One region of the Streptomyces sp. NPDC056160 genome, then DNA from elsewhere that is predicted to be linked to it. Evidence: riboswitches for the same ligand, from Rfam matches in the RefSeq annotation. Region 1 holds a riboswitch; each other region holds the start of a gene.

Region 1 (7,408 bases):
CGCCCAGCGGTGGCGCCTGACAGGACTCGGAGATGCCTGGCGGAGGACGCGGGGGCGCCTGACGGGAGCGGGACCTGGGGATGCCTGTCGGACGTGGACCCCCGCCCGGGAACGCCTGACGGGGACCCGGGCCGGACCGTCCCCGTCAGGCCCGGGGGCGACAGCCGAGCGGCCCGTGAGGAGAAGGCCGTCCGAGGGGCCCGAGAGGCCGTCCCCGGGGGCGTCTCAGCGGAGACCCCAGGTGCCCCCAGCACCCCGAGTGCCCCGAGTGGTGCCCGCGCGGAGGTTCGAGAGACCGTCCGAGGGGGGACCCCAGCGGCGATCCCGAGCGCCCCCAGCACCCCGAACGGCACCCGCATGGAGGCGGCACGGAGGTTCGGGAGGGCCCTCAGGCCCCGCGGCGGCACCGGTGGGGGAAGCCCGGGGACGTCTGCGGAGCCGCCCCGGGGCCCGCTCGACGCCACCCGGCCCGCCCGGCCCGCCCAGCCCGTAAAATGGATCGCACTGTGTCTGACTCGTTGAACACTCCCGCCGCCCCCACTCCCCCGCACACCCCCGGGGTGTCCGTCCGGCACACACGGGCGAAGGGGGAGCCGCGGTTTCCCGACGGGCCGCAGGCCGATCCGGCCGGGTCGCACTTCGAGCGGCGGATCCGCAGCTTCCAGCCGCGGCGGAGCCGGGTGACCGCGGGGCAGGCGGACGCGCTGCAACGGCTGTGGCCCCAGTGGGGGCTGGACATCGACGGCCGGCGGGTGCTCGACCTGGCCGAGCTCTTCGGCAACGCCCGTCCCGTCGTCCTGGAGATCGGGTTCGGCATGGGCGAGGCCACCGCGCAGATGGCCGCCGCTGACCCGGACACCAACATCCTCGCCGTCGACGTGCACACCCCCGGCCAGGGCAACCTGCTGAGCCTCGCCGACCGGGACGGGCTCACCAACGTCCGGGTCGCCAACGGCGACGCGATCATCCTGCTGCGCGAGATGCTCACCCCCGACTCCCTCGACGGGCTGCGCGTCTACTTCCCCGACCCATGGCCCAAGAAGCGGCACCACAAGCGGCGGCTGATCCAGCCGGAGTTCCTGACGCTGGCCGCCACCCGGCTCAGGCCCGGCGCGGTCGTGCACTGCGCGACGGACTGGGAGCCGTACGCCGAACAGATGCTGGACGTCCTGACCGCCCACCCCGCCTTCGAGAACACGCGGCCCGACGGCGGTTACGCGCCCCGCCCCGCCTTCCGCCCCCTGACCCGCTTCGAGGGCCAGGGCCTGGACAAGGGCCACCTCGTCAACGACCTGCTCTTCCGGCGCGTACCGCACGGCGACGAGCACCCTGCCGAACGCCCCGCCCGGCACTCCGGTCTCGCCTGACGCACCACCGCACCCCGGCCCCGGCCCCGGTCCCGGCCCCGGGACGCGACCGCCAATCCCGAACGCCAGTACCCACCGCCGGCCCGGTCTTCGGTCCCGGCCGCTGTCCCGGCCGCTGGTCCGGGCCGCCGGTCCGGGCCGCCGGTCCGGGCCGCCGGTCCCTGCCGACGCGACGCGGCACCATCGCGATCGTCCCCTTCCCTCGTTAGGGTCAATGACGTGGCCACCTGTCCCCCGTACCCGACGTATCCCAGCGGTCCTCCGCCCATAGCCGACGGCCGGCCGCGACACGCGCACTGGTGGCACAGGCGGTGGGTGCGCTACGGCGCCCTCGCCGCGCTGCTCGCGCTGTCCGGGCTCGTCATCCTGGCCCTGGTCCGCCGGCAGACCGGCACGGAAGGGTTCCTGGTCGGTCTCGGCCTGGCCGTGCTGCCGGTCCCGCTGCTGACGGCCGCCTTCCGCTGGCTGGACCGGGTCGACCCCGGCCCCTGGCGGAACATGGTCTTCGCCTTCGCCTGGGGCGCCTGCGCGGCGGCGCTGATCGCGATCGTCGCCAACAGCTTCGCGACCAAGTGGATCGCGACCGCGACCGCCGACCCGGTGGGCGCGGACACCCTCGGCGCGACCGTCATAGCGCCGGTCGTGGAGGAGTCCGCGAAGGCCGCCGCCGTCCTGCTGATCTTCCTCTTCCGCAGACGCGACTTCACCGGCATCGTCGACGGTGTGGTCATCGCCGGGGTCACCGCGACCGGCTTCGCCTTCACCGAGAACATCCTCTACCTCGGCACCGCCTTCGGCACCGACCAGATGACCGGCGGCCAGGGCATCGCCTCCGTCACGGCGGCGACCTTCTTCGTGCGCGTGATCATGTCGCCGTTCGCGCACCCGCTCTTCACGGTCTGCACCGGCCTCGGCTTCGGCCTGGCCGCGCTCGCGGGAGAACGCCGGCGCCGGCGCCGCCTGCTGCTGCCCCCGGCCGGGCTGCTGCTCGCGATGGGCATGCACGCGTTCTGGAACGGCTCGTCGACCTTCGGCCGGTTCGGGTTCTTCGCGGTCTACGGCGGCTTCATGGTGCCCGCCTTCGGGCTGCTGACGTGGCTGGTCGTCTGGACCCGGCAGCGGGAGCTGCGCACCATCCGCGAGGAACTGCCCGCGTACGCCGCCGCCGGGTGGCTCACCCCCGCCGAACCGTTCGCCCTCGGGTCGATGCGGGCGCGCCGGCTGGCCCGCGAGTACGCCGGCCGGCACCTCGGCAAGCCCGCGGCGCGGACCGTCGCGCAGTACGAGGCCTACGCGACCTCGCTGGCGTTCCTGCGCCGCCGGGGGCGCCTCGGGCGGGTCGGCGCCGACTTCGGCGTGCGCGAGCGGGAACTGCTGCACGAACTGTGGCGCAGGCGCGAGGTGGCCCAGCCCGCCCTGGACCACGCGGCACGGATGACCGCACCGCCGGTACGCGTCTTCGCGGCGCCCTGGCCGGCGTACGGCCTGTACGGCTACGGCTACGGGCACGGACAGCCTCACGGCCGCCCGCCGCTTCCGTACGGGCAGGGTCCGTACGGGCAGCAGAGCCCGCACGTGCAGCCTTCGTACGGGCAGAGTCCGTACGGGAGTCATCGGTGAGCCACGGGCCGTGAGGCCGTGAGACCGCGCAGCCAGGGGGCCGTGGTCCGCGAGGCTCAGGCAGATGCCCGGGTGAGCCGCGCGACCTCTTCGTCCGTGAGGTCCAGCTCCGCCACCGCCAGCAGGGCGGGGAGCTGTTCCACCGTCCGGGCCGAGGCGATCGGGGCGACCACCGTCGGCTGGGCCGCCAGCCAGGCCAGGGCCACCGTGGCCACCTCGGTGCCACGGGCACGGGCGACCTCGTCGAGCGCGGTGAGGACCTTCTGGCCGCGCTCGGTCGCCAGGTGCTTGGCGGCGCCCCCGGCGCGCGGGCTGTCGACCGTCGCGCCCGGCCGGTACTTGCCGGTCAGGAAGCCGGATGCCAGTGCGTAGTACGGCACGGCGGCAAGGCCTGCCCGCTCGGCGAGGTCTCGCAGGGCGCCCTCGTAGGTGTCACGGGAGACGAGGTTGTAGTGCGGCTGGAGCGCCACGTACCGCGCGAGTCCCTCGCGCTCGGAGAACTCCAGCGACGCGGCCAGGCGCTCGGCGGAGATGTTGGAGGCGGCGATGTGCCGGACCTTGCCCGCCTTCACCAGTTCGTCGAGCGCGCCGATGATCTCCTCGACGGGTACCTCGGGCTGGTCGAAGTGCGTGTAGTAGAGGTCGATGTGATCGGTTCCCAGACGCTGGAGGGAGGCGTCGGCCGCGGCCCTGATGTTGGCCGCGGACAGGCCCTGGAAGTCGGGGTGCTGGCTGACCTTGGTGGCGATGACGACGTCGGAGCGGTTGCCGCGCTCCTTGACCCACTTGCCGATGATCGTCTCGGACTCGCCTCCGTGGTTGCCCTCCACCCACGCCGAGTAGGAGTCGGCGGTGTCGATGAAGTTGCCGCCGGCGGCCGTGTAGGCGTCCAGGACCGCGAAGGACCGCGCCTGGTCGGCGGTCCAGCCGAAGACGTTGCCGCCGAGGGCGAGGGGGAAGACCTCGAGGTCGGACGGGCCCAGCTTGCGCAGAGAAGTCATGCCCCACATCAACGACCAAGGCGGAGCGCTCCATTCCGCGCCCCGCCGGTGGCCGGCGCAAAGCTTGCGCAAACCACCCGGTCGGACCGTCAGGGAGTGAGGCCCTTGCCCTGGAGCCACGCCATCGGGTCGATGCCGGCGGCCTGGCCGTCCGGGTGGACCTCCAGGTGCAGGTGGGGGCCTGTGACGTTGCCGGTGGCGCCCACCCGGCCGATGACCTCGCCGGTGCTCACCTTCTGGCCGGCCGTGACGTTGATCGACGACTGGTGGCAGAACCACAGCTCGGTTCCGTCGTCCAGGGTGAGGACCGTGCGGTACCCGTAGGCGCCGGCCCAGCCCGCCTCGGTGACGGTGCCGCTGTGGACGGCCTTGATCAGGGTGCCGGTGGGCGCGGCGAAGTCGAGGCCGGTGTGGTGCCCGGAGGACCACATGGAGCCGGCCTGGCCGAAGGTCGAGGTGAGGGTGTACGAGGAGGTCGGCAGCGTGTACTGCTTGGCGAGGGCGGCCAGCCGGGCCGCCTCGGCCTTCTTCCGGGCCTCCTCCTCCGCCTTCTTCTTCGCGGCGGCGGCCCTGGCCTCGGCCTCCTCCTTCGCCTGGGCGGCGGCCTGCTCGGCCTGCCGGGCGGCCTTCGCGGCAGCCGCCGCCTCCGTGGCCGCCCTGGTCTTCGCCTCGGCCTGGTTCTGCTGCTGCTCGGCCTGGGCCATGATGCGGTTGCGCAGCGCCTCGCCCGCGTCGGAGGCGTGTTGCGCCGTCGTCCCGGTGGCTTCCGTCGCGTCGGTCGCGTCAGCTTCGTCCGCCGCGCCGGCCTGGGCCGCGGTGACGTCGCTGAGCGCGGTCGCGGAGCCCTCGGGGCCGTCGTGGCCGGAGCCGTCGAAGAGGGCGCCCACGGCGGGCAGGCCGTGCAGGTCGGGCAGAGCGATCGAGACCGGCGGCTTGCCGGTGTTGGCGCTGGCCATGCCACCCGCACCGACGGCCGCTATGACGCCCACGCCGAGCACAGTGGAGCTGCGGGCGAGCCCGCCGCCGCGCTGCTTGGCGACCCGGTGCCGGCCACGGACGGGACGGACGGACTCCTCGGTGGGGTTCCACTCCTCCCAGGGGCCCTCGTCGGGGCGCCGGCCGCCGTAGGCGAAGGGCTCGGTGCGCCGGCTCGGCACGGACGGGGCTTCTGAGGCAGGCCGGTTGGACGCCACGCGGGCGTGCTCCTTTCCTTCCGTCTCGCCTACCGGGTTAGCTGACGGGTTCGGAGCGGGAAGGTCTCCTACGCGCGTCAACCAGCCGTGTGCGTACGGCGGATGGCGCCCGATTCACCCCAAGTTGGTGGTTCCCCGGTTCCCTCGCGGGATTCGGCGCGCGCGCACGGAGCCGCCTCGGGTGACGGCTGGGACGACCGCGCTGCGTTATCGAACGTTAATAGACCCGGGGCTCCGATTCCAAGCCGTCCGGCTTGATCATTAAACCTTTTTGGCCAGGATCTACGTCTCACAGGTGATGAAACCGGGGCAAGTTGACTTGAGTTCAGGCCATTCAAGGGCGCCGTCCAGCCAGGGCGCCTGCATGCGTTTTACTGATGGTGTGTCAGTTGTTATGCGGACGGGGACCGCTCGCTCACGACACGTGACGATGACTCGGGTCGGCATCCGGGGCGATACCCGGGTCGATGCCTCGGACCGACGACCCCGGCCGATGACCCGGCGGCCGGAGAAAAACACTCAGGGCCGGAATTCTCATCGAATTCCGGCCCTGAGTCTTCAGTAGCGGGGACAGGATTTGAACCTGCGACCTCTGGGTTATGAGCCCAGCGAGCTACCGAGCTGCTCCACCCCGCGTCGGTGAAACCAGTGTACGTCATTCTGGGGGTGGAATGCACACGCGTCACAGCAGGTGGCGGTTGGGCGCCTTGGCCCGGCTCTCGAACTCCGGCAGGACGACGACGTCCGCGCCCTCGCGCGCCAGGACCCCGGTGCCGTCGGCCGACTCGACGAACGTGTCCGGCTCCCGCCAGGCCGTGACCACCCGGCGTACCCCCGCGTCCAGAATCAGCCGGGCGCACGGTCGCGGCCGGGAGGCGCGTCGGGCGCACGGTTCCAGGCTGCTGTACACCGTCGCCCCCGGCAGACGCGGGTCCCCCGGGTCGATCTTCGCGAGCGCGGCCTCCTCCGCGTGCACCACCGGATCGCCGGCCTCGCGCGAGTGGCCACGCGCCAGCTCGGTGCCGTCGGCGGCCACCACCACCGCGCCCACGCTGAACGCCGTCCGCGACGGCGGGCACTCCCCGGCCAGCTCGCACGCGATCCGCAGCCAGTGCCGGTCGGCGGGGGCGGCGTCGCCTCCGGCGCCGGGTTCCGTGGGCTCGTAACGCATGAGGACGACGTCCCCGAGGGCCCGCGTCTCCACCAGCCTCAGCCGCCCCCGCTGGTAGGCGCCCGGCCCGAACAGCCGCGGTGCCCGCGGGTCTCCCACGAGGAGCGGCGCGAGCACGAGTTGCAGCTCGTCGGCGAGGCGCTGCTGGAGCAGCTGGGTGTGCACCGTGCCGCCGCCCTCGACCATCAGCCGGCGGACCCCGCGCACGTCGTGCAGGTGTGCCAGCAGCCGCCGCCAGTCGAGTTCGCCGCCCAGCGGCACGACGGAGACGGTGCCGGTGCCGGTGCCGGAGCCGGTGTCGGCGCCCACGCTCGTGCCGGTGCCGGGGAGGCCCGCACGGCGCAGGCGTTCGGCGCCCTCGTCCGTCGTGTAGACGGTCTTCTCGCCGCCCGTCCGGAAGAAGCGCGCCCGCGGGTCCAGCTCCCCGGAGGCGCTGACCGCGACCTTCAGCGGATGCTCCGGCCGGCCGGCCGCGAGTCGGGCCGCGCGCCGCTCGGGCGAGTTGACCAGCAGGCGGGGGTTGTCGGCGCGCACGGTCTTGGCCCCGACCAGGATGGCGTCCGCGGAGGCCCGTACCGCGTCGACCCGGTCGAAGTCGGCGCGGCCGGAGAGCAGGAGACGGCTGGGGCCGGTGTCGTCCAGGCAGCCGTCCAGGGAGACGGCGGCGGACAGGAGGACGTAGGGGAAGGGCATCGGCGCGCTCTCTCTCGGCGACGGACGGGCTCGGAGGCGTGGGGGCGCCTCGGGCTTTCTACCAGCCCGGCCCGCACGGGAGTGCGCCTTCGGACCGGAGACCGAGGACACCTGGTCAGCCACCGGGTCGGTCACCCCGCCGGTCGCCGGGGCGGTCACCCCGTCCAGCGTCCCGAGGTGAAGGTGACCGCGAGGACGACCGTCAGCGGTGCCACCACGCCGGCGTAGGCCTCCTTCACCCAGCGCCGCCGCAGGCTCCAGTGGGCCAGGCCCGTCCACAGCGGCCACCAGAGCAGGGTGGCGCGCGGCACGGAGAGGTACCAGTACGACGTGCCCAGCGCCCACAGGTTGAGCGCGACGAAC
Region 2 (7,408 bases), on a different contig from region 1:
GATCTTCTTCGCGCCGACCAGATCCTTGATCTTGGCGATGACCTTCTCCGGGCCGACCGTGAACGGCAGCTCGGTGACGACGAGGCCCTTGCGGCGGGCGGTCACGGTCTCCACCGAGACCGTGGCGCGGATCTTGAACGTGCCGCGGCCCGACTCGTAGGCATCCCGGATCCCGGACAGGCCGACGATCCGGCCGCCGGTGGGCAGGTCGGGGCCCGGGACGTGCCGCATCAGCGCGTCCAGGTCCGCGTTCGGATGGCGGATCAGGTGGCGGGCGGCCGCGATGACCTCGCCGAGGTTGTGCGGGGGCATGTTGGTGGCCATGCCGACGGCGATGCCCGACGCGCCGTTCACCAGCAGGTTCGGGAAGGCGGCGGGCAGGGCCACCGGCTCCTGCTCCTGGCCGTCGTAGTTGGGCGCGAAGTCGACCGTGTCCTCGTCGATCGACTCGGTCATCAGGCTCGTCGCCTCGGCCATGCGGCACTCGGTGTACCGCATGGCGGCGGGCGGGTCGTCGTTGCCCAGGGAGCCGAAGTTTCCGTGGCCGTCGACCAGGGGGACGCGCATCGAGAAGGACTGGGCCAGCCGCACCAGCGCGTCGTAGATCGACGCGTCGCCGTGCGGGTGGAGCTTGCCCATGACCTCGCCGACGACACGGGCGCACTTCACGTAACCGCGCTCCGGGCGCAGGCCCATCTCGTTCATCTGGTAGACGATGCGGCGGTGCACCGGCTTCAGTCCGTCCCGGGCGTCCGGCAGGGCGCGCGAGTAGATGACCGAGTACGCGTACTCGAGGAAGGAGCCCTGCATCTCGTCGACCACGTCGATGTCGAGGATCTTCTCCTCGTACGGGTCGTCGGGCGGCGGGGTCTTCGTGCTGCGGCGGGCCATCGCTGCCGGCTCCTTGCTGAAGCGTGTGACGGGATCTGACGCCGACCATTGTGGACCGCCGGACTGACAACGTGGACCGGACCCCGTCCCGCAGGCCCCACCGGACCACCCCAAAAACCCCGTCGGACCGCCCGGAAACCCCACCGGACTGCTCCGGAAACCCCCCCGGATCGCTCCGCAAGTCCCACCGGATTGCTCCCGGGACCCCACCGGAACGCTCCCGGAGCCCTGCCTGAACCCCGGCAACGGGCCACAGCCCGCCCGCGCATGGTCCGCCCGCGCACAGCCCGCACCCGAACCGCCCGCCCCGGCACCTTCCTGCCGAAGTCCCGCCCGCCGCCCACGCGTCGGCGGCCCCGCCCGGGCGCGCCGTCCTGCCACCCGCACGCCCCCGCCCGCGTGCCCCCAGCGCCGTCTGCTCCCGCTCCCGACCCCGTCCGCGCCCCCGGCTCCGCTCCGGCCCCGCCCCCCGGCCCCGCCCCCACTTCCATCTCGCTCTGGGCGTACCCCCGCCGGGAACTTCGCCAGGCGTCCGCACGCTTGCATAAGGTGGCAGGACCGGCAGGAACAGGGCGGTTCCCGGACCGCCATCGCGATCGAAGGGACGTACATGCCCAAGGGTCACACGGCCACAGCCGAGGCAGGCTCCGGCGGCCTGACAGCGACCGAGCACCGTCTGGCCAACGGCCTGCGCGTGGTGCTCTCCGAGGACCACCTGACCCCGGTCGCGGCGGTGTGCCTCTGGTACGACGTCGGCTCCCGCCACGAGGTCAAGGGACGTACCGGTCTGGCTCACCTTTTCGAGCACCTGATGTTCCAGGGCTCCGCCCAGGTGAAGGGGAACGGTCACTTCGAACTGGTGCAGGGCGCCGGCGGCTCGCTCAACGGCACCACCAGCTTCGAACGCACCAACTACTTCGAGACCATGCCCGCCCACCAGCTGGAGCTGGCGCTCTGGCTGGAGGCCGACCGCATGGGCTCCCTGCTCGCCGCCCTGGACGACGAGTCGATGGAGAACCAGCGCGACGTCGTCAAGAACGAGCGCCGCCAGCGCTACGACAACGTCCCCTACGGGACCGCCTTCGAGCGGCTGACCGCCCTCGCCTACCCGGAGGGCCACCCGTACCACCACACGCCGATCGGGTCCATGGCGGACCTGGACGCGGCCACCCTGGAGGACGCGCGCGCGTTCTTCCGGACGTACTACGCGCCGAACAACGCGGTCCTCTCGGTCGTCGGTGACATCGACCCGCAGCAGACCCTCGCGTGGATCGAGAAGTACTTCGGCTCCATCGAGTCCCACGACGGCAAGCCCCAGCCCCGCGACGGCTCGCTGCCCGACGTGCTCGGCGGGCAGCTGCGCGAGGTCGTCGAGGAGGAGGTCCCGGCCCGCGCCCTGATGGCCGCCTACCGGCTCCCGCACGACGGCACGCGCGCGTGCGACGCGGCCGACCTCGCCCTGACCGTCCTCGGCGGCGGCGAGTCCTCCCGGCTGTACAACCGCCTGGTGCGCCGCGACCGCACCGCCGTCGCGGCCGGGTTCGGCCTGCTGCGGCTGGCTGGCGCGCCCTCCCTGGGCTGGCTCGACGTGAAGACCTCCGGCGACGTCGAGGTACCGGTCATCGAGACCGCCATCGACGAGGAGCTGGCCCGCTTCGCCGAGGAGGGCCCGACCGCCGAGGAGATGGAGCGCGCCCAGGCCCAGCTGGAGCGCGAGTGGCTGGACCGGCTCGGCACCGTCGCGGGCCGCGCCGACGAACTGTGCCGCTACGCCGTCCTGTTCGGCGACCCGCAGCTCGCCCTGACCGCCGTCCAGCGCGTACTGGAGGTGACGCCCGAGGAGGTCCAGGAGGTCGCCAAGGCCCGTCTGCGCCCCGACAACCGCGCGGTCCTCGTCTACGAGCCGACCGCCCCCGACGCACAGGAGCAGGCACCGGACGCGGACGCCGCGGCCGGCGAAGACACCGAGGAGACGGCGAAGTGACCGAGCTGGCCACCATGGACTTCCACCCCCGCCCCCAGGCGGGCGAGGCCCGGCCGTGGGCGTTCCCGGCCCCCGAGCGCGGCACGCTGGACAACGGCCTGACGGTGCTGCGCTGCCACCGACCCGGCCAGCAGGTCGTCGCCGTCGAGGTGCTCCTCGACGCGCCCCTGGACGCCGAGCCGGCCGGCCTGGACGGCGTCGCCACCATCATGGCGCGGGCCTTCTCCGAGGGCACCGACAAGCACTCCGCCGAGGAGTTCGCCGCCGAGCTGGAGCGCGCGGGCGCCACCCTGGACACCCACGCCGACCACCCCGGCGTACGGCTCAGCCTGGAGGTCCCGGCCTCCCGCCTGGCCAAGGGGCTCGGTCTGCTCTCCGACGCGCTCAGGGCGCCCGCGTTCGCCGAGTCCGAGGTCGAGCGGCTGGTGCGCAACCGGCTCGACGAGATCCCGCACGAGCTGGCCAACCCCTCCCGCCGCGCCGCCAAGGAACTCTCCAAGGAGCTGTTCCCGGCCGGCACGCGCATGTCGCGGCCGCGCCAGGGCACGGAGGAGACCGTCCGCGCCGTCGACGCGTCCGCCGTCCGCGCCTTCTACGACCGGCACGTGCGGCCCGCGACCGCCACCGCCGTGGTCGTCGGCGACCTCACCGGCATCGACCTCGGCGAACTGCTCGGCGAGACCCTGGGCGCCTGGACCGGCTCGCCGGCCGAGCCGCGGCCCGTGCCGCCGGTCACCGCCGACGACACCGGCCGTGTGGTGATCGTGGACCGGCCCGGCGCCGTGCAGACGCAGCTGCTCATCGGCCGCGTCGGACCCGACCGGCACGACCGCGTGTGGCCCGCCCAGGTGCTCGGCACCTACTGCCTGGGCGGCACCCTCACCTCCCGCCTGGACCGCGTCCTGCGCGAGGAGAAGGGCTACACCTACGGGGTGCGCTCGTTCGGCCAGGTGCTGCGCTCCGCGCCCGACGGCACGGGCGCGGCGATGCTCGCGATCAGCGGCTCGGTCGACACGCCCAACACCGGCCCGGCCCTGGACGACCTCTTCACGGTGCTGCGCAAGCTCGCCGCCGAGGGGCTCACCGAGGCCGAGCGGGACGTCGCCGTGCAGAACCTCGTCGGTGTGGCGCCGCTCAAGTACGAGACGGCCGCCGCCGTGGCGAGCACGCTGGCCGACCAGGTCGAGCAGCACCTGCCGGACGACTACCAGGCGACGCTCTATCAGCAGCTCGCCGAGACCGGCACGGTGGAGGCCACCGCGGCGGTCGTCAGCGCGTTCCCGGTGGACCGGCTGGTGACGGTTCTCGTCGGTGACGCGGCACAGATCAGGGAGCCCGTCGAAGCCGTCGGCGCCGGCCCGGTGACCGTCGTCGCCGCCGAGTAACCAACGCCGGGAGCCGCGGGGGTGACCGAGAGGCAGCTGCGCGGGAGCCCCGGAGAAGACCGAGAGTCAGGTACGCGGGAGGCCCTGGTGACCGAGGCGTCACCAGGGCCCCGTGATGTCCGGATTGCGGGAGAGACCGCCAGTCTGCCCTGTGGGCTGCGCTACAAAAACCCGGATCCGTTTGGGATGCGGAAGCGGCCCCGTCTAGCGTCGGTCCGGCTGTTCGTCGGGCAGTGCGCCGCACCCGCGGCACCGGACAGTCATCGCCGAGTCCCCGTACGGCGCGAGCCAGGGGAGCCGGGGACCCACGCAGTCCCTGGGGTGAATCGGACACCGCGCGCCGCGCGCGGGGCCCGTAGGAGACCTTCCTGCTCCGAACCCGTCAGCTAACCCGGTAGGCGAGAGGGAAGGAAAGGACCAGCCACCACATGGCGTTCACGCGCGCCACCGGGAAGCACCGTCGCCCCAGCCGGATGCAGCGCACCACCGCCCGCGCGGCGGGCGTAGCGGCCCTCACCACCACCGGTGTCATCGGCACCCTCGCCGCCTCCCCGGCGCTCGCCGCCGAGACCCCCGCCCCGGCGGACACCGGGCTCACCCCGGTCGTCACCCTCGGCGACACCGTGGCCGAACGGGTCGACGCGCAGGCCACCGCCCAGATGGAGGCGGCCCGGCAGAAGCAGGCCGAGGAGGCCGCGCGCAAGCGGGCCGCCGAGCAGGCGAGGAAGGCGCGCGAGGCCAAGGAGCGGGCCGCCCGCGAGGCCGAGCGCCGGCGCCTCAACACCTTCGTGCCGCCGATCACCGGCTCCTACGTCTCCACCGGCTACAAGACCGGCGGCTCCCTGTGGTCCTCCGGCTCCCACACCGGCATCGACTTCCACGCCGCCGCCGGCACCGAGGTGCACGCGGTCGGCGTCGGCACCGTCGTGCAGACCGGCTGGGGCGGGGCGTACGGCAACCAGATCGTGATCAGGATGGCCGACGGCATGTACACCCAGTACGGTCACCTGTCGTCCATCGGCGTCTCGGTGGGCCAGCAGGTCACGCCAGGTCAGCAGATCGGCCTGTCCGGCGCCACCGGCAACGCCACCGGCCCGCACCTCCACTTCGAGGCGCGCACCGCCCCGGACTACGGCTCGGACGTCGACCCGATCGCCTACCTCCGCAAGCACGGCGTGCACGTCTGAGGCGGCACCCGCCCGAAGGCGTGAAGCGCTGACCGTCAGGCAGAGCCCCGGCCCACCGGCCGGGGCTCTCCGCATTCCGGCGCCTGTTTCCGCACTTCCGCACTTCCGCACTTCCGTGCTTACGTGCTTCCGTGCTTCCGTGCTTCCGTACTGTCCAAAAAATATCCCCGGATTCCGTCACGCCGTCGGAAATTCCCGCGCGTTGCCATAGAGTCACGGAACACGCGTTCATCGCGGGAGTTCCACGGGGATCAATGCGGAGGTCGGTCATGCGCGTTCCGGCGCACGCGGTGTGCACGGCGATCCGGGACGACATCGTCGCCGGGGTCCACGAACGCGGCACCCGGCTCACCGAGGAAGTCCTCGCGCGCCGCTACGGCGTCTCGCGCGTGCCCGTGCGCGAGGCGCTGCGCACCCTGGAGGCCGAGGGCTTCGTCGTGACCCGGCGGCACGCGGGCGCCTGCGTCGCCGAGCCGACCGAGCAGGAGGCCGCCGACCTGCTGGAGATGCGCCTCCTGCTGGAGCCGCTGGGTGCCGCACGGGCCGCCCAGCGGCGCACCGAGGCCCATCTGAAGGTGCTGCGCGGCCTGGTCAGGCTGGGGCAGGAGCGAGCGGTGAGCGGCGGCGGCGAGGAGCTGCGGTCCCTGGCCGCCTGGTTCCACGAGACCCTGGCCCAGGCCTGCGGCAGCGCCGCGCTGAGCACCGTACTGGCGCAGCTGCGGCACAAGATCGCCTGGATGTACGGGGTGCCGGACCCGGCCGACCCGGTGGAGGCGTGGGCCGAGCACGGGGCGATCACGGACGCCGTGGCACGCGGCGACACCGGACGCGCCCGTGCGCTCGCCGCCCTGCACGCCGAACGGGTGACCGCCGCACACCGAGTGAGGGCTCTGAAACGTCCCCTCAACACATCGGCCGGACGGAATTAACACGACTGCCGTATACAAAGAGGAAATCGCCTGAGGGGTTGCCCGGGGCGGTATTCACGCTGCCTTGAATTGGTTCAGGCGTCCCCGATGCGCTCCGCATTTCCCGCCACCGGGGCCGTACGGAAACCGCGCCGCCCGGAAAGACGGGGACGACGCGGTTTCCGTATGCGATATGTGCCGCCCCGCCGCGACCGGCGACCGGTCAGACGGTCTCGGGAAGCTCCTCGAGCCCCTCGGCGACCAGCTTGGCCAGCCGGTCAAGGGCGGCGTCCGCGCCCTCGGCGTCGGAGGCGAGGACGATCTCCTCGCCGCCCTGCGCACCGAGGCCGAGGACGGCCAGCATGGAGGCCGCGTTGACGGGGTTGCCGTCGGCCTTGGCGATCGTCACGGGGACCCCTGAGGCCGTGGCGGCCCGGACGAAGATGGAAGCGGGGCGGGCGTGGAGGCCCTCGGCCCAGCCGACGTTGACGCGGCGCTCAGCCATGTGATGCTGCCCTTCAGTGTTTCAGGTTGTCTAGACCAGTTTCCCATACGTGAAGCTCGTCCCGGACGGCACCGGAGCCGGTGCCCCGGCGGCGCCGGACCGCGGCCTCGGTCCGGCGGGGCTCCGCCCCGGGCGTGTCTTCACGCGTGTCCCCCACAGACTGCCTCGCGCCGTTGTCGGACGCGAGCCGTACTCTGGGGCCCATGCACACCTCGTCGGACCGGCAGGAGTACCCCGCGCACTGGGAGGCCGACGTGGTGCTGCGCGACGGCGGCACCGCGCGGATCCGCCCGATCACCGCCGAGGACGCCGACCGGCTGGTCAGCTTCTACGAACAGGTGTCTGACGAGTCCAAGTACTACCGCTTCTTCGCGCCGTACCCGCGACTGTCCGCGAAGGACGTCCACCGCTTCACGCACCACGACTTCGTGGACCGGGTGGGACTCGCGGCCACGATCGGCGGCGAGTTCATCGCCACCGTACGCTACGACCGCGTCGGCACGGCGGGAGCGGCCGCCTCCGACCGCCCGTCGCCCCCCACCGCCCCT
Region 3 (7,408 bases), on a different contig from region 1:
CCCGCGGGGACCGTCGGCACCCCTTCGGCGGCGGCCCCGGAGCCAATTCCTTGTGAAGAACTTCACGAAGTTTTCCGACAAGGCGTCACGGGGGCTACGCCACCGACCAGGCGATCCCGTCCAGGATGTCGTGCTCGCTGACCACGACCTCCTCGGCGCCGATGCGTTCCATGATCGAGAGCAGCACCAGGGCGCCCGCTCCGATCACGTCGACCCGGCCCGGGTGCATCGACGGGATCGCCGCGCGCTCCGCGTGCGTGGCGTGCAGCAGGGACGTGGTGATCTCGCGGACGCGGTCGTGGGAGAGGCGGGAGTGGTGGATGCGCGCCGAGTCGTACTCGGGCAGGTCCTGCGCGATCGCCGACACGGTCGTCACCGACCCGGCCAGACCCACCAGCGTGTGCGCCTCGCGCAGCGGGACCGTCTCCTCGGCGAGGTCGAGGGCCGCCTCGATGTCGGCCCTTATGGCCGCGATCTGCTCCTCGGTGGGCGGGTCGCTCACCACCCCGTCCCGGACCAGGTGACGCTCGGTCATCCGGACGCAGCCCACGTCCACCGAGCGGGCGGCGCGCACGTGGTCGCCGCCCACCACGAACTCCGTGGAGCCGCCGCCGATGTCGACCACCAGGAACGGCTTGGCGAGGTCGTCACGCCCCGTCAGTTCCTTCGTCGCACCCGTGAACGAGAACTCCGCCTCCTGGTCACCGGAGATGACCTCGGGCTCGACACCGAGGATGTCCACCACCCCGCGCACGAACTCGTCCCGGTTCTCGGCGTCGCGGGAGGCGGAGGTGGCCACGAAACGCAGCCGCTCGGCGCCGTACTCCTTGATGACCTGCGCGTACTCACGGCAGGCCGCGAAGGTGCGCTCCAGTGCCTCGGGGGCGAGCCGGCCGGTGCGGTCGACGCCCTGGCCGAGCCGCACGATCGTCATGCGCCGGTCCAGGTCGGTGAGTTCACCCGTTGCCGGATTCGCGTCCGCGACCAGCAGGCGGATGGAGTTCGTACCGCAGTCGACGGCGGCGACCCGGGTCACTGGCTCTTCTCCTCGTGGGCCTCGTGGTTCTCGTGGTTCTCGTGGTTCTCGGGCACCGTCACGCACGGGCCCTTGCGCCACCACTCGGGCAGCATCGCGATGGCCTCGTCGCCCAGCGGGTTCACGCCCGGCCCGGCGGCCAGGGAGTGCGCCACCAGGACGTGCAGGCACTTGACCCGGTCCGGCATGCCGCCCGCGCTCGGAAAGCCCGTCAGCTCCTCGATCTCGTCCCGGCGCCGGACGTAGTCCTCGTGCGCGGCCCGGTAGGCCGCCGCCAGCTCGGGATCGGCGGCCAGCCGCTCGGTCATCTCCTTCATCACGCCGTCGGCCTCCAGCGTGCCGATCGCCGACGCGGCCCGCGGGCACGTCAGGTAGTACAGCGTCGGGAAGGGCGTGCCGTCGGGCAGCCGCGGGGCCGTCTCCACGACGTCCGGCTGCCCGCACGGGCAGCGGTGCGCGATCGCGCGCAGCCCGCGCGGCGGCCGTCCGAGCTGCTGCTTGAAGGCCTCGACGTCCGCGTCGGTGGGTTCGGTGCGCGGGGTGGGCGGCGGGGGCGTTTCCATGCCTGTGGGGAAATCTCTCTGTCGGTTCACTGGTGGGCGGCGTCGGCCTTGTCGACGCCGTACCAGACGTTGGTGTACCAGGGGCGGCGGGCCGCCCCGTGTTCGGCGCGGGAGCGCTTGACCGGGCCCGGCTCGACCATGGTGTAGCCGGTCTCCCCGGGGAGCACGTAGTGCAGCCGCTGCCGGATCTGCTGCTCGGCGTAGGCGTCGTCCCGCCAGCGCGCCTTCAGGTCGCGCAACTGCTCGACCCGCTGCTGTGCCTGCGCCTTCTGCCGCCTGAGGTCGGCGATGTCGGCGCGCTGGGCGACGTACTGGCGCATCGGGTAGGCAAGGGCGACCACCAGCGAGCACACGACGAGCGCGAGCAGCGCGGCGCGCCCGGTGAGCCGGGACCGGCGGGCCTGCCGCCGGGTCTGGGAGCGGTAGACACGGGCCGCGGTCTGCTCGCCGAGCAGCCTGAGCCTGGTCGCGGTGGAGAACCGGTCCCGGTCCTTCACGGCCATCGTCGCGCCTCCCGTTGGTCACCTCGTACGTGCCGCACACGCGCGTACGTCCCCGGACACGGTACGGGACCGGGTGCGGGGACGTACGGACGACTGGCGAAGCCTCACCCTTTGCGGCTCGGCCCGGCCGTGGTGCGGCTCAGCCCTTCAGGCGTGGTGCGGCTCAGCCCTTGAAGCGCGGGAAGGCGCTGCGGCCGGCGTACACCGCGGCGTCGTCGAGGATCTCCTCGATGCGCAGCAGCTGGTTGTACTTGGCGACGCGCTCGGAGCGGGCCGGGGCGCCGGTCTTGATCTGGCCGCAGTTGGTGGCGACGGCGAGGTCGGCGATGGTGACGTCCTCGGTCTCACCGGAGCGGTGGGACATCATGCACTTGAAGCCGTTGCGCTGGGCCAGCTCGACGGCGTCCAGGGTCTCGGTCAGCGAACCGATCTGGTTCACCTTCACCAGCAGGGCGTTGGCGGTGCCCTCCTCGATGCCACGGGCCAGGCGCTCGGGGTTGGTGACGAACAGGTCGTCACCGACGAGCTGGACCTTCTCACCGAGCTTGTCGGTGATGACCTTCCAGCCGGCCCAGTCGTCCTCGAACAGCGGGTCCTCGATGGAGACCAGCGGGTAGGCCGCGACCAGCTCCTCGTAGTACTCCGTCATCTCGGCGGCGGAGCGCTCCTTGCCCTCGAAGAGGTACTTGCCGTCCTTGTAGAACTCGGAGGCGGCGACGTCGAGGGCCAGGGCGATCTGCTCGCCCGGGGCGTAACCGGCTTCCTTGACGGCCTCGAGGATGAGGTCGAGGGCCTCGCGGTTGGAGCCGAGGTTCGGGGCGAAGCCGCCCTCGTCGCCGAGGCCGGTGGCCAGACCCTTGTTCTTCAGGACCTTCTTGAGGGTGTGGTAGACCTCGGTGCCCCAGCGCAGGGCCTCGGAGAAGGACTCCGCGCCGATCGGGGCGATCATGAACTCCTGGATGTCCACGTTGGAGTCGGCGTGCGAGCCGCCGTTCAGGATGTTCATCATCGGCACCGGCAGCAGGTGCGCGTTGGGGCCGCCCAGGTAGCGGAAGAGCGGGAGGTCGGAGGCCTCGGAGGCGGCGTGGGCGACGGCGAGCGAGACGCCGAGGATGGCGTTGGCGCCGAGCGAGCCCTTGTTGTCGGTGGCGTCCAGGTCGAACATGGCCTGGTCGATCAGGCGCTGCTCGGTGGCGTCGTAGCCGACCAGCTCCGGGCCGATCTGCTCGATCACGGCGAGGACGGCCTTCTCGACGCCCTTGCCCTGGTAGCGGTTCGGGTCACCGTCGCGCAGCTCGATGGCCTCGAAGGCGCCGGTGGAGGCGCCGGACGGGACGGCGGCACGACCCGTGCTGCCGTCGTCGAGGCCGACCTCGACCTCGACCGTGGGGTTGCCTCGGGAGTCCAGGATTTCCCGGGCTACGACGACGTCGATGGACGGCACGAGCATCTCCTTCGTGGATGTGACGCTGAAAGTGCGGGGCGGCTGCCTTGCGGCGGTGCCTTGCGACTAGAGCCTAACCGTCCCGGGCCGCCGGTCGGCCGACCGACCGTCCCGTGGACAGGGTGACGGTACACATTGTTCCAGTACGGAACAAAGGGCGCGGGGACGGGGACACGAACGGAAAGCGAAAAAGCCCCGCCCCGGTGCGTACGGGGGAACACGCACCGGGGCGGGGAGCCCGTGGGGACGGGGGGGTGACCCCACGCGGCCTCCATGATGGGGGCCGCGCCTGGGGAGGGCCTGGGGCCCTGCTAGCGGGCCGCTGTCACTTCAGGTGCAGCTGCTGGCCCGGGTAGATGAGGTCGGCGTCGTCGACGATGTCCTTGTTCAGGTGGAACAGCTTCTCCCAGCCGCCCCGCACGCCGTGCTCGGCGGCGATGGAGCTGAGGGTGTCGCCGGCTGCCACCTTGTACTCGCCGTCGCCCTTCTTGACCTTCTTGCCGGTCGGGGTGGTGACGGTCTTCTTCGGGGCCGGACGCGTCTCGGAACGGTCGGCGGCACGCTGCTCGGTCGAACGGGTCGAGGTGCTGCTCTTGGAGCTGCTGCTCGACGAGGACGACGAGGACGACGAGGAGGAGGACGAAGAGGAAGAGGAGGACGACGAGGACGACGACGAGCTGCTGCCGCCGCTGGAGGAGGCGCCGGACAGGCCCTTGCCGCAGACCGGCCAGGCACCCTTGCCCTGGCCCGCGAGCACCTTCTCGGCGACGGAGATCTGCTGCGACTTGCTCGCCAGGTCGGCGCGCGAGGCGTAGGCGGTGCCGCCGTACGCGGCCCAGGTGGAGTTGGTGAACTGCAGGCCGCCGTAGAAGCCGTTGCCGGTGTTGATGGACCAGTTGCCGCCGGACTCGCACTGGGCGACCGCGTCCCACTCGGAGGAGGTGGCGGCGGAGGCGTTGCCGGCCGCCATCAGCGGGCCGGCGACGGCGACGCCGGTGACACCGGCGAGTGCGATGGCGCGGGTGGCCTTGGACGGACGACGATGCTTGCCCTTGCCGGAAAACAGCATGGAAGGATCCCCTCACCGACGCCTGCGAGGTGAGCTGTCGGGTTCGGGCCGGTTGAGTTGCCCGGCCGTGCCTTTGGGGAGGCACGGCTTCACCCCCAGCCGCTCCGGTCGACTTCCCGGCGCGGCACTTACCTTGGGTCCCCCGCTCCTGCCTACGGCGCTCGAAGCGACGACTGTTCCCGTACGGCCGCTGGCAGGATTCGGCGTTGCGGCAGCCGGGGCTCGCGGTGGCGAGCGGTCATGACCGTAGACAGGTGATCCGCCGGATTTCAAAGACGATCAGGGCTTCTGAGACTCATCCCACACTTTCACCGAATGGGACATTCGGCGCGAAGTGTGACCTGAACTCCCCCTATTTCTGGGTGTTTTCAGTGGGGACATCCAGGCTCTGACCGGCGACGATGTGGTCGGGGTCGGCGCCGACAGCACCCTTGTTCGCGTCGTAGAGGGCGTGCCATCCGCCGTGGAGGTCAAGGGAGTCGGCGATGGACGTGAGGGAGTCACCGGTGCGGACGGTGTAGGAGGCGGCGGAGGCGGTGTGTGCGGCGCCTCCGTCACGAGAGGCGTGCCGGCCGCCCGTACGGCCCTCCGTGGCGCCCTCGTCGGCGCTGCCGCCGCGGTGCCGGCCGCCGCCGAGCGCACCGGTGTCGACGAGGGCCGAGGAGCCGGCGGTCTGCCTGTAGTCCTCGGCGGAACCGGAGTTGCCGTAGCCGCCGGTGTCGCCGGCGCCCGCCGAGGGGGTGCCCTCGGACGTGCCCGGTGCGTGGGACGTGTCGGACTTGGACGAGTTGCCCTGGTTCGGAGATGAAGAGCCCGAAGTATCCGAGGAGCCCGAAGAGTCCGAAGAGCCCGAAGGGGAGGGCTTCGTGGTGGAGTTGCCCGGCGCACCGGTCCCGTGTGACGAGCCGGCAGTCCCGTCGGTGTTCGCCGAAGGGTCGGACGAACCGGACGAGTCGCCCGCACCGCTCTGCGAATCATCGGACAGACCGGGGTCGTTCACGCCGGAGCTGTCGGAACCTCCTGAGCCGTCGGAGTCGTCGGACCGGCCGGTGCCGTCGGAGGTTCCGGATGATCCCGACGTTCCGGATTTCCCACTCGTTCCGGTTGATCCGGAGGAGTGCGACGAACCGGAGGACCCGTTGGCGCCGTTCGAGCCGGACTTCGAGTTCGAGGACGACGAGTCGCCGCCCACGCCCGTGTCGACATGGGCCGCACCGGAGCTCTTGGTGAGCCCGGTGAGCAGACCGCAGGTGTGCCAGGCGCCGGGCCCCCGGTCGGCGAGGATCTTCTCGGCCACGGCTATCTGCTGGGAGCGGCTGGCCTGGTCGGCACTCGGCGCGTAGGACAGGCCGCCGTACCTCTCCCAGTCGTCCTGGGTCAGCAGCAGACCGCCGTAGTAGCCGTGGCCGTTGTCGGCGCTCCAGGAGCCGCCGGTCTCGCACTGGGCCACCTTGTCCCACGTGGTGCCGTCGGCCGCGCTCGCGCCACTGGCGGCGACCAGCGGGATGGCGATGGCCGATCCGGTCACTCCGGCGGCGACGATGAGGGCCGGAGCCTGACGGGGGCGACGGTGACGACCGTTCCCGGAGAGCATGCGGAGACCTTTCGCACGACAGCAGTGACCGCGCGGCGGCGGGGCGGGGACGCCCCGGCGTCACGCTGATGGGTGAAAGTATCGGGTGACGATCACTTGTCACAAGTTAATGCCGCGCAGATCACGTGAACATCACATAGTTGAGCGTGTGTCATCTTTACTGCTGCCGGCACGGGGTGTAGAGCCCCCCGGGGGATCATTTTCCGGCCACTGTCAGGCGGGCGGTGCCGGGGTGAAACGGACAGGCAGGGTCCGCAGTCCGCGCATGATGAGTCCGCCGCGCCAGCGCAAGTCGGCCGGGTCCGCGTCGAGTTGCAGGTCGGGCAGCCGGGTGAGGAGGGTGGCCAGCGCGGTCTGGCCCTCCAGGCGGGCGAGCGGGGCGCCCAGGCAGTAGTGGATGCCGTGGCCGTAGCCCAGGTGCTGGTTGTCGCGGCGGCCGAGGTCCAGGGTGTCGGGGTGGGCGAACCGCTCCGGGTCGCGGTCGGCGGCGGCGAGGACCACCAGCACCGGATCGCCCGCGGCGATGTCCTGCCCGCCCAGGGTGAGCGGCCGGGTGGCGAACCGCCAGGTGGCCAGTTCCACCGGCCCGTCGAAGCGCAGCAGCTCCTCCACGCCGGTCTCCAGCAGGCCGCTGTCGCCACCGGCCAGGGACGTCTGCAGCCGCTCCCGCTGGCCGGGGTGGGTGAGCAGGGCGTACGTGCCGTTGCCGATGAGGTTGACGGTCGTCTCGAAACCGGCGAACAGGAGGATGAAGGCCATCGCGGCGGCCTCGTTCTCCGTGAGGTGCTCGCCGTGGTCGGAGGCGCGGATCAGGCCGGAGATGAGGTCCTCGCCCGGGGTGGGCTCGGCGGGCAGGGCCTCGCGCTTGCGGTGGATCAGCTCGGCCAGGTAGCCGCGCATCTTCTTCACCGAACGGGCCACCCCGCCCCGGGGCCCCTTGCCGTGCCGGATCATCATGCCCGCCCAGTCCCGGAAGTCGTCCTGGTCCTCGCGCGGGACGCCGAGCAGGTCGCAGATGGCGTAGATGGGCAGCGGGAAGGCGAACTCGTGGATGAGGTCGGCGGTCCCGCGCCCGGCGAAGGAGGCGATGAGGCCGTCGGCCAGCTCCTGCACGCGCGGCGCGAACTCGGCGACCCTGCGGGGCGTGAACGCCTTGCTGACCAGGCGGCGCAGCCGGGTGTGGTCCGGCGGGTCGATGT
Region 4 (7,408 bases), on a different contig from region 1:
GTGCCGGACGATCAGCGCGACGACGAGGACACCGACCGCCACCAGCACGTACACCTCGTACCGTTTGACGGTGTCGTACACGGCGTTGATGTGCGTGCCCGCGAAGTAGGACAGGGAGACCCACAGCCCCACCCACAGGGCCGCGCCGAGGGCGTTGAACGCGAGGAAGCGCAGCCAGTGCATGCCCGTGGTGCCCGCGATGATGCCGTTGGCCTGGCGCAGCCCCTCGATGAAGCGGGCCACCGTGACGATCTTGCCGCCGTGCCGGGTGAAGAACCGCTCGGCCGCCTCGAACCTCTTCGGCGTCAGGAAGATGTACTTGCCCCAGCGGTGGACGAAGGCACGTCCTCCGAAACGGCCGATCAGGTAGCCGATGTTGTCACCGATGACGGCGGCGGCGAACGCGATCAGGGCCACCGCCACGACGTTCAGCTCGCCCGCTCCGGCGTAGACGCCGGCCGCGATCAGGATCGTCTCGCCGGGTGCGGGGATGCCGAAGTCCTCCACGAGGACGACGCCACCGACGGCCAGGTAGCCGTAGTGGCTGAGCAGCGGTGCCAGGTGCTCCAGCGGACCGGGAAGCGGAGGAGCCATGCCCTCCACGGTACGACGCCGGGCAGGCGGCCCCCGGCAGGCACCGCGCCGCAGGAGCCGCCGTGCGCCGTCCGGTCAGCGGACAGACGTCCGCAAATGGGCCCGTCCGGCATGCCGAGCAGTGCCGCGATCCGCTCCTCACCGGGCTGCCCGCGAACTCCACGGCGATCGGTCCGTCCGTGTGGGACACCCGACTGACCGCGCGTCAGTAAAGTCGAAGGGCCGGGATGCGTCCCGCCGGACGCGGTCATGGACGGCCGCGGACGCGCGCGGGCCTGTGAGTGAGGGGCGAGCCGTGTTCTACCACCTGCTCAAGTACGTCCTGCTGGGTCCCCTGCTGAGGCTGTTCTTCCGGCCGCGCATCGAGGGGCTGGAGCACGTGCCGGAGACGGGTCCGGCCATCGTGGCGGGCAACCACCTGTCCTTCTCGGACCATTTCCTGATGCCCGCCATCCTCAAGCGGCGCATCACCTTCCTGGCGAAGGCCGAGTACTTCACCGGCCCCGGCCTCAAGGGCCGGCTCACCGCCGCGTTCTTCCGCAGCGCCGGCCAGATCCCGGTCGACCGGTCCGGCAAGGAGGCCGGCCGCGCCGCCGTCCGTGAGGGCCTCGGGGTGCTCGGCAGGGGCGAACTCCTCGGCATCTATCCCGAAGGCACCCGGTCGCACGACGGCCGCCTCTACAAGGGCAAGGTCGGTGTCGCGGTGCTGGCGCTCAAGGCCGGGGTGCCGGTGATCCCCTGCGCGATGATCGGCACGTTCGAGGCGCAGCCCCCGGGCCGGGTCGTCCCGAGGATCCACCCCGTGGTCATCCGTTTCGGCCGTCCCCTGGACTTCTCCCGCTACGCCGGGATGGAGGACGAGAAGGCGATCCTGCGCGCCGTCACCGACGAAATCATGTACGCCGTCCTGTCCCTGTCCGGGCAGGAGTACGTCGATCAGTACGCGGCCGTGGCCAAGGCCGAGCAGGCCGCCGTCGCCGAGAGCGGCCGGGAACGCAGGTTCCCGCGGCCCCGCTGACCCGCTCACCGGCGGGCCGGGGGCCCGGCCGGCGGCGTCGGCGGACGTGACGGAGGGACGGCCGGGCAGATCCGGCCGCCCCTTCGCGCGCGGTGCCCGGTGTTACGGCTTCGGCGTCGCGTGCGGTCCGCAGGTCACGTCCGCCCGGTCCACCTCACCGGTGAGCAGGTAGGCGTCCACCCGCGCGTTGATGCACGGGTTGACCAGACCGGTCACGCCGTGGGAGCCCGCGTCCTTCTCGGTGATCAGGCGGGAGCCCTTGAAGCGCTTGTGCAGCTCGACGGCGCCCGGGTACGGGGTGGCGGCGTCGCGTGTGGACTGCACGATCAGGACCGGCGGCAGACCCTTGCCGGTCTTGACGTCCAGCGGGGTCCGCTGCTTGACCGGCCAGGTGGCGCACGGCAGGTTCATCCATGCGTTGGACCAGGTCAGGAACGGGTACTGGGCGTTGAGCCGGGTGTTGTCCCGGTCCCACTTGTGCCAGCTGGTGGGCCACTTGGCGTCGGCGCACTCGACGGCGGTGTAGACCGCGTTGCTGTTCTCCGTGGCGATGTTGCCCGCGATGTCGCTCATGTCGGGGGCGGCGGCGTTGATCAGCGGCTGGGCGTCACCGGCGAAGTACTTGCTGAACGCCGTCGCCACCGGCACCCAGGAGGAGTCGTAGTACGGGGCGCTCTGGAAGAAGCCGAGCAGCTCGGCCGGGCCGACGACTCCGCCGATCGGGTGCTTCTTCGCGGTGGCGCGCAGCTGGAGCCACTTGGCCTGGACGGCGGCGCGGGTGGTGCCCAGGTGGAAGCTGGCGTCGTTCTTGGCGACCCAGTCCTGCCAGTCCTTCCAGCGGCCCTCGAAGGCGATGTCCTGGTTGAGGTTGGCCTCGTACCAGATGTTCTCCTGGGCCGGGTTGACGACGCTGTCGACGAGCATCCGGCGCACGTGGCCCGGGAACAGTGTGCCGTAGACGGCCCCGAGGTAGGTGCCGTAGGAGACACCCAGGTAGTTGATCTTCTTCTCGCCGAGCGCGGCGCGGATGACGTCCAGGTCGCGGGCGGTGTTCGGCGTCGTCATCTGCTCGAGCATCGCGCGGCCGGTGCGGTCGTAGCAGCCGTCGGCGTACTCGCGGGCCAGCTTGCGCTGGGCGCGCTTGTCGGCCTCGGAGTCGGGCACCGGGTCCGCCTTGGGCGCCTTCACGTACTCCTGCGGGTCCGCGCAGGAGATGGGCGTGGAGTGGCCGACACCGCGCGGGTCGAAGCCGACGAAGTCGTAGGCCTTGGCCACGTTGGCCCAGACGGGGTTCTTGGCGGTGACCCGGGCGGGGAACCGCAGACCGGAGCCGCCCGGTCCGCCCGGGTTGTAGACGAGGGCGCCCTGGCGCTCACCCTTGGTGCCGGTGTTGCCGATGCGGTCGACGGCGAGCTTGATCTGCTTGCCGTACGGGTGCGCGTAGTCGAGCGGCACCGAGACGTAGCCGCACTGGATGGGCTTGGCCAGCCCCCAGTCGGCGGGGCAGTCCTGCCAGTCGATGCCGGCCCCGGCGGCGCGGTCCGCGGCGATCGCCGCGCCCCGGGCCTCACGGTCCTGGCCGTGGCGGCTGTCCGCGCTGGCCGCGGGGGCCGCCACGGCGCCGGCTATCAGGGTCGCCGTCACCAGCGCGCCGGCCGAACCGAGCGCGACAGCCCGGTTCTTCGGTCTCATGACCCTCAAGTGGGACCTCCCCGTACATCGTTGCGAATCGAGTACGGCGGATCCTTCCGGCTGTGAGGTGTCTGAGAACAGGGGTCGTTGACCTTCTTTGCCAATCCGATAACCGGCGTACGGTGTTCCGCTCAGCGGAGCCGGGTCGGCGCGCGCCCTGCGGGGCGCCGTGCGCGCGGGCAGGGCGGGGCGCTGTGCGCGCGGGGAGGGCGCGGGGAGGGGGCGGCGCGCCGGGAGGGCTCGGAGGCTGTTCAGGGCGCGCAGCGGCGCGCGGACCCGCGTGCGGCCTGGCGGTCGAGCGCCCGCCTCAGCTCCTCCAGCTCGGTGTCCGAGAGCGCACCGCCCTGGGCGAACTTCAGGATGTGCTCGGCGACCGTGCGCACCTTCGTGTTGGTGCGCTGCGAGACCTCGCGCAGGACCCGCCAGGCACCGTCCGGCGGGACGCGTCCGACGGCCACCAGCGCCCCGATGGCCTGGTCGATGACGGCGTGCGACGTCAGGGCGCGCTGCAACTGGTCGATCTCCTCGTGCAGCCGCTCGTGCTCCGCCACCAGGTCGGTGACGGACAGCGGCTGGAGCGGGTGCCGCCTGGACATCGCGAAGAACGCCATGGAGATCCCCTGGGTCGTCGAACGGCCGGAGTTCCGCCTCCAGCTTGCTGCATGAGGGCCCCGCGCACGACCGGAGGCGGGCGGCGCCGACCCCCTCGTGCCGCAGTGCCCCGGCACCTGCGGCCGACGAGGGCCGAAACGGCCCAAATGGGGTACCCCCTTTCGGCGTAGGCAAACGTCCTTTTTCCGGGGCCGTTCGGGTTGCACGGCGCGCATGCCCGGATGGCGGAACGGCATCTTCCGCTGCTGGTCCTGCGCTTGCGGGGTGCACGGACAGTCGTTCGAGCGCACGACCGTCCACCCGAACGGGCGAGGGGTGAGTAACAGCACAAAGGACCCGTTCCGTTGGGATTTTCTGACATCCATAGGTGAAGATCCCTGTCTGACGACAAGCCCCCGCCACAACGGCGGGGCGGTCCGGGCGGACGCCGAGTCCTGCCGCCGCCCGGATGATCGGTCGACGGAAGTGGATCGGCAGGAGTGGAGGACCCGAGCACGACGGGTCGCCGGCACGGTCACGCCATGACCGGGCCGAGCAGCCCTTGGGGTGAAGCCGCCTGCGGGCGGCCGGGCTACTTCGCCAGCCCGAATCCGACAGGTCATCCTTCACAGGCGGCTGACGAAGGGTTGCGCATGACTGCGCTCAATCGTGTCCCGTCGCTCATGGCCCGGGCCGGCACGGCCTCGGCCCTGACCCTCGCCGCCGTCGGCGGCTCGATCGTGGTGCCCGGCGTCGCCTCCGACGCCTCGGCCGCCACCATGGCGACGAAGGCGCTGCAGATCGCGGCGTCCAAGAAGGGCTCCCCTTACCAGTGGGGCGCAACGGGCCCGCGCAGGTTCGACTGCTCCGGTCTGACGCTGTACTCCTTCAAGAGGGCGGGCAAGAAGCTGCCCCGCACGGCCGCGCAGCAGTACAACAAGTCGCGGCACATCTCCTCGAGGAGCCGCCGGGCCGGGGACCTGGTGTTCTTCCACTCCGGCTCGTACGTCTACCACGTCGGCATCTACGCCGGCTCGGGCAGGATCTGGCACGCGCCGAAGACCGGGGACGTGGTGAAACTGGAGAGGATCTGGAGCAGGAGCGTCTGGTACGGCCGGGTCAGCTGACCCACCCGGCAAGCGGCGGCGGTCCCGGCGACTGCCGCCACCGCCCCCGGGCAGCGGTCGGGGACACCGACGAAGCCGCCGGCAGGGCCGTACGCCTAGGGCTCCTGCCGTCCCGTCGCCGTGACCGGGTGGGTGCGCACCGGCCACGGGAGGTCCACGCTGACCGTCTTGCCGCCCTCACGGGTGGGCCGCACGGTCACCCTGCCGCCGCACTCCGCGGTGAGCCACCGGATGATCACCATGCCCCGGCCGTTGTCCTGCTGGACAGCGGCCGGCAGTCGTCTGGGGAACCGCGGGTGGCTGTCGGTGACCCCGATGCGCAGTTGTTCGTCGCGGTCGAGGACGAGGTCCACCCTGAAGGTGGGCGACTGGCCGAGGGTGTGCTGTACGGCGTTGGTGGCCAGTTCCGAGACGATGAGCCGCACGGTGTCCGCGGTGTCCGTCTCCGACGGCAGGCCCCACTCCGCCAGCGCGGCGACCGCGTAGCTTCGGGCGACCGCTACCGAGGCGGGATCGCTCGGCAGAGTGACGGATGCTTCCAGGTGGTCTGCCATGGCGACGTCGTCCCTTTCCCGCGGGACCGCGGTTGGACACGGAGCGGATGGTTTCGAGTACGGTCCCGGACTGGTGGTTCGCCGTCAGGTTGCCACCACCGGGCCGGTCCCGGGTGGCGATCCACCGAGATGTGCATATATCTGTCCCTCGAAGCGGTGAACTCTGCGACGGGAGACCATATTTGACGCCCTTCCGGGAAAGTAGTGAGGAGCCGGTTCCATGCAGCACGGTCCCGCGGTGCGCCGCCGCAAGCTCGGAGCCGAACTGCGCAGCCTGCGCACCGGCGCGGGTCTCACCAGCGGCGAGGCGGCCCGGCTCGTGGGCTGGCACCAGTCGAAGGTGAGCCGGATCGAGACCGGCGCCAGCGGGGTGAAACCGGCCGATGTGCGGTTACTGCTGGACGCCTACGCGGTCCGCGACTCCCAGCTGCGGGAACTGCTGCTGGTGCTGGCGGGCTCCGACGACGGCGACGGCCGGCACCACTGGTGGCACGCCTACCGCGGCGTACTGCCCCCGACGTACCGCGACTTCATCAGTCTGGAGTCACAGGCGAGCGCGATGCGCACGCTGGAGACCTCGGTCGTCCCCGGGCTGCTCCAGACACCGGAGTACGCCCGTGCGGTGACACGGGCCGCCGTGGACGGACTCGACGACGACCGGCTGGACGCGCTGGTGGAGGTGCGGCTGGCCCGTCAGGCCGTGCTGCGGTCCGACCGGCCGCTCACGCTGAACGCGGTGCTGGACGAGGCGGTGCTGCGCCGGGAGGTCGGCGGCCCCGAGATCATGGACCGCCAGCTGGAGCGGCTGAGCGAGGCGGCGCGGCTGCCCCAGGTGTCCTTGCAGGTGCTGCCGTTCGCCGCCGGGGCGCACATCGGCGTGACCGGCCCTTTCGTCATCTTCTCATTTTCGAACACTTCTGATCTGGATGTGGTCGTTCTTGACCACTTGACGCGTAGCTTCCATCTCGAACGGAAAGAAGACCTGGAGGCCTACACGGAGGCCTTCGACACCCTTCGGTTCCATGCCCTGTCGATCGAGGACTCGCTGGACTTCATCGCGGGGATGCGCCAGGACAGGTGACGGCGCGCGACCACGGCAAACGTCAAGGAGGCACCATGTCTGCTCTGCCTCGGACCGTACCTTCCACGACCGATCTGCACGCCGTGCGGTGGCTGCGCAGCAGCTACAGCACGGGAGCGAACAACTGCGTCGAGACAGCCAGGCCTGCCGCCGAGCCGTACGCCGGGCTGCTCGCCGTACGCGACTCCAAGGACCCGGACGGACCCGCGCTGCTCTTCTCCCCGGGGAGCTGGGCGGAGTTCACCGCCGCGGCCCGCCGGCTCTGAGCACCCTCACGGCAGCGTCCGGGCGCGTCCCGGGCCTCTCCCCTCCGGCGAATCGCGGCCGTGTCCGCCGGCTCATGGCCGCGTCTCGCCGATCACTCGTACAGCGCGTTCGATCTGCGCCGCGGACAGGTCCGCGCGGGCGGTCAGCCTGAGCCGTGAGATGCCGTCGGGCACGGAAGGAGGACGGAAGCAGCCCACGGCCAGGCCCGCCGCGCGGCAGTCCGCCGCCCAGCGCACGGCGTCCTCGGGGGACGGCGCGCGCACGGAGACGACCGCCGCGTCCGGGCGCACCGCCCGCAGTCCCGCGGCGGTCAGGCGCGTGTGGAACTCGGTCGCGACCGCCCGCGCCCGCGCCGCGCGCTCCGGCTCGCGGCTCAGCAGGCGCAGCGCCGCCAGGGCCGCGCCCGCCGCCGCCGGGGCGAGCCCCGTGTCGAAGATGAACGTCCGTGCCGTGTTGACCAGATGGTCGATCACCCGGGCGGGCC

What was found. Region 1 has a riboswitch for cyclic di-AMP ahead of ACFC02_RS00760 (M23 family metallopeptidase). Riboswitches for the same ligand answer to the same signal wherever they lie in the genome.
Region 2: linked by a shared signal. The riboswitch ahead of ACFC02_RS16225 (peptidoglycan DD-metalloendopeptidase family protein) and the one ahead of ACFC02_RS00760 (M23 family metallopeptidase) in region 1 are both predicted to bind cyclic di-AMP.
Region 3: linked by a shared signal. The riboswitch ahead of ACFC02_RS33045 (transglycosylase family protein) and the one ahead of ACFC02_RS00760 (M23 family metallopeptidase) in region 1 are both predicted to bind cyclic di-AMP.
Region 4: linked by a shared signal. The riboswitch ahead of ACFC02_RS00980 (C40 family peptidase) and the one ahead of ACFC02_RS00760 (M23 family metallopeptidase) in region 1 are both predicted to bind cyclic di-AMP.

The regions. Positions count from the first base shown of each region.
Region 1 covers NZ_JBHJUW010000001.1:152,544-159,951, reverse strand. Annotated here, with positions in the region: gene trmB (tRNA (guanosine(46)-N7)-methyltransferase TrmB) at 507-1,367, shown strand; gene ACFC02_RS00770 (PrsW family intramembrane metalloprotease) at 1,587-2,987, shown strand; gene ACFC02_RS00765 (aldo/keto reductase) at 3,044-3,988, opposite strand; gene ACFC02_RS00760 (M23 family metallopeptidase) at 4,078-5,181, opposite strand; cyclic di-AMP (ydaO/yuaA leader) riboswitch at 5,193-5,350, opposite strand; tRNA gene ACFC02_RS00755 (tRNA-Met) at 5,744-5,817, opposite strand; gene ACFC02_RS00750 (dihydrofolate reductase family protein) at 5,864-7,045, opposite strand; gene ACFC02_RS00745 (mannosyltransferase family protein) at 7,201-7,408, opposite strand, start outside.
Region 2 covers NZ_JBHJUW010000037.1:19,125-26,532, forward strand. Annotated here, with positions in the region: gene ACFC02_RS16210 (DNA topoisomerase (ATP-hydrolyzing) subunit A) at 1-891, opposite strand, end outside; gene ACFC02_RS16215 (pitrilysin family protein) at 1,502-2,875, shown strand; gene ACFC02_RS16220 (pitrilysin family protein) at 2,872-4,260, shown strand; cyclic di-AMP (ydaO/yuaA leader) riboswitch at 4,515-4,676, shown strand; gene ACFC02_RS16225 (peptidoglycan DD-metalloendopeptidase family protein) at 4,689-5,447, shown strand; gene ACFC02_RS16230 (GntR family transcriptional regulator) at 5,717-6,376, shown strand; gene ACFC02_RS16235 (HPr family phosphocarrier protein) at 6,579-6,860, opposite strand; gene ACFC02_RS16240 (GNAT family N-acetyltransferase) at 7,064-7,408, shown strand, end outside.
Region 3 covers NZ_JBHJUW010000126.1:3,284-10,691, forward strand. Annotated here, with positions in the region: gene ACFC02_RS33025 (exopolyphosphatase) at 95-1,036, opposite strand; gene ACFC02_RS33030 (DUF501 domain-containing protein) at 1,033-1,599, opposite strand; gene ACFC02_RS33035 (septum formation initiator family protein) at 1,626-2,102, opposite strand; gene eno (phosphopyruvate hydratase) at 2,266-3,546, opposite strand; gene ACFC02_RS33045 (transglycosylase family protein) at 3,872-4,615, opposite strand; cyclic di-AMP (ydaO/yuaA leader) riboswitch at 4,620-4,785, opposite strand; gene ACFC02_RS33050 (transglycosylase family protein) at 4,968-6,143, opposite strand; gene ACFC02_RS33055 (cytochrome P450) at 6,423-7,408, opposite strand, start outside.
Region 4 covers NZ_JBHJUW010000002.1:32,185-39,592, reverse strand. Annotated here, with positions in the region: gene ACFC02_RS01000 (DedA family protein) at 1-594, opposite strand, end outside; gene ACFC02_RS00995 (lysophospholipid acyltransferase family protein) at 890-1,612, shown strand; gene ACFC02_RS00990 (alpha/beta hydrolase) at 1,715-3,304, opposite strand; gene ACFC02_RS00985 (ANTAR domain-containing protein) at 3,556-3,915, opposite strand; cyclic di-AMP (ydaO/yuaA leader) riboswitch at 4,364-4,545, shown strand; gene ACFC02_RS00980 (C40 family peptidase) at 4,549-5,022, shown strand; gene ACFC02_RS00975 (ATP-binding protein) at 5,118-5,576, opposite strand; gene ACFC02_RS00970 (helix-turn-helix domain-containing protein) at 5,797-6,657, shown strand; gene ACFC02_RS00965 (DUF397 domain-containing protein) at 6,693-6,923, shown strand; gene ACFC02_RS00960 (8-amino-7-oxononanoate synthase) at 6,996-7,408, opposite strand, start outside.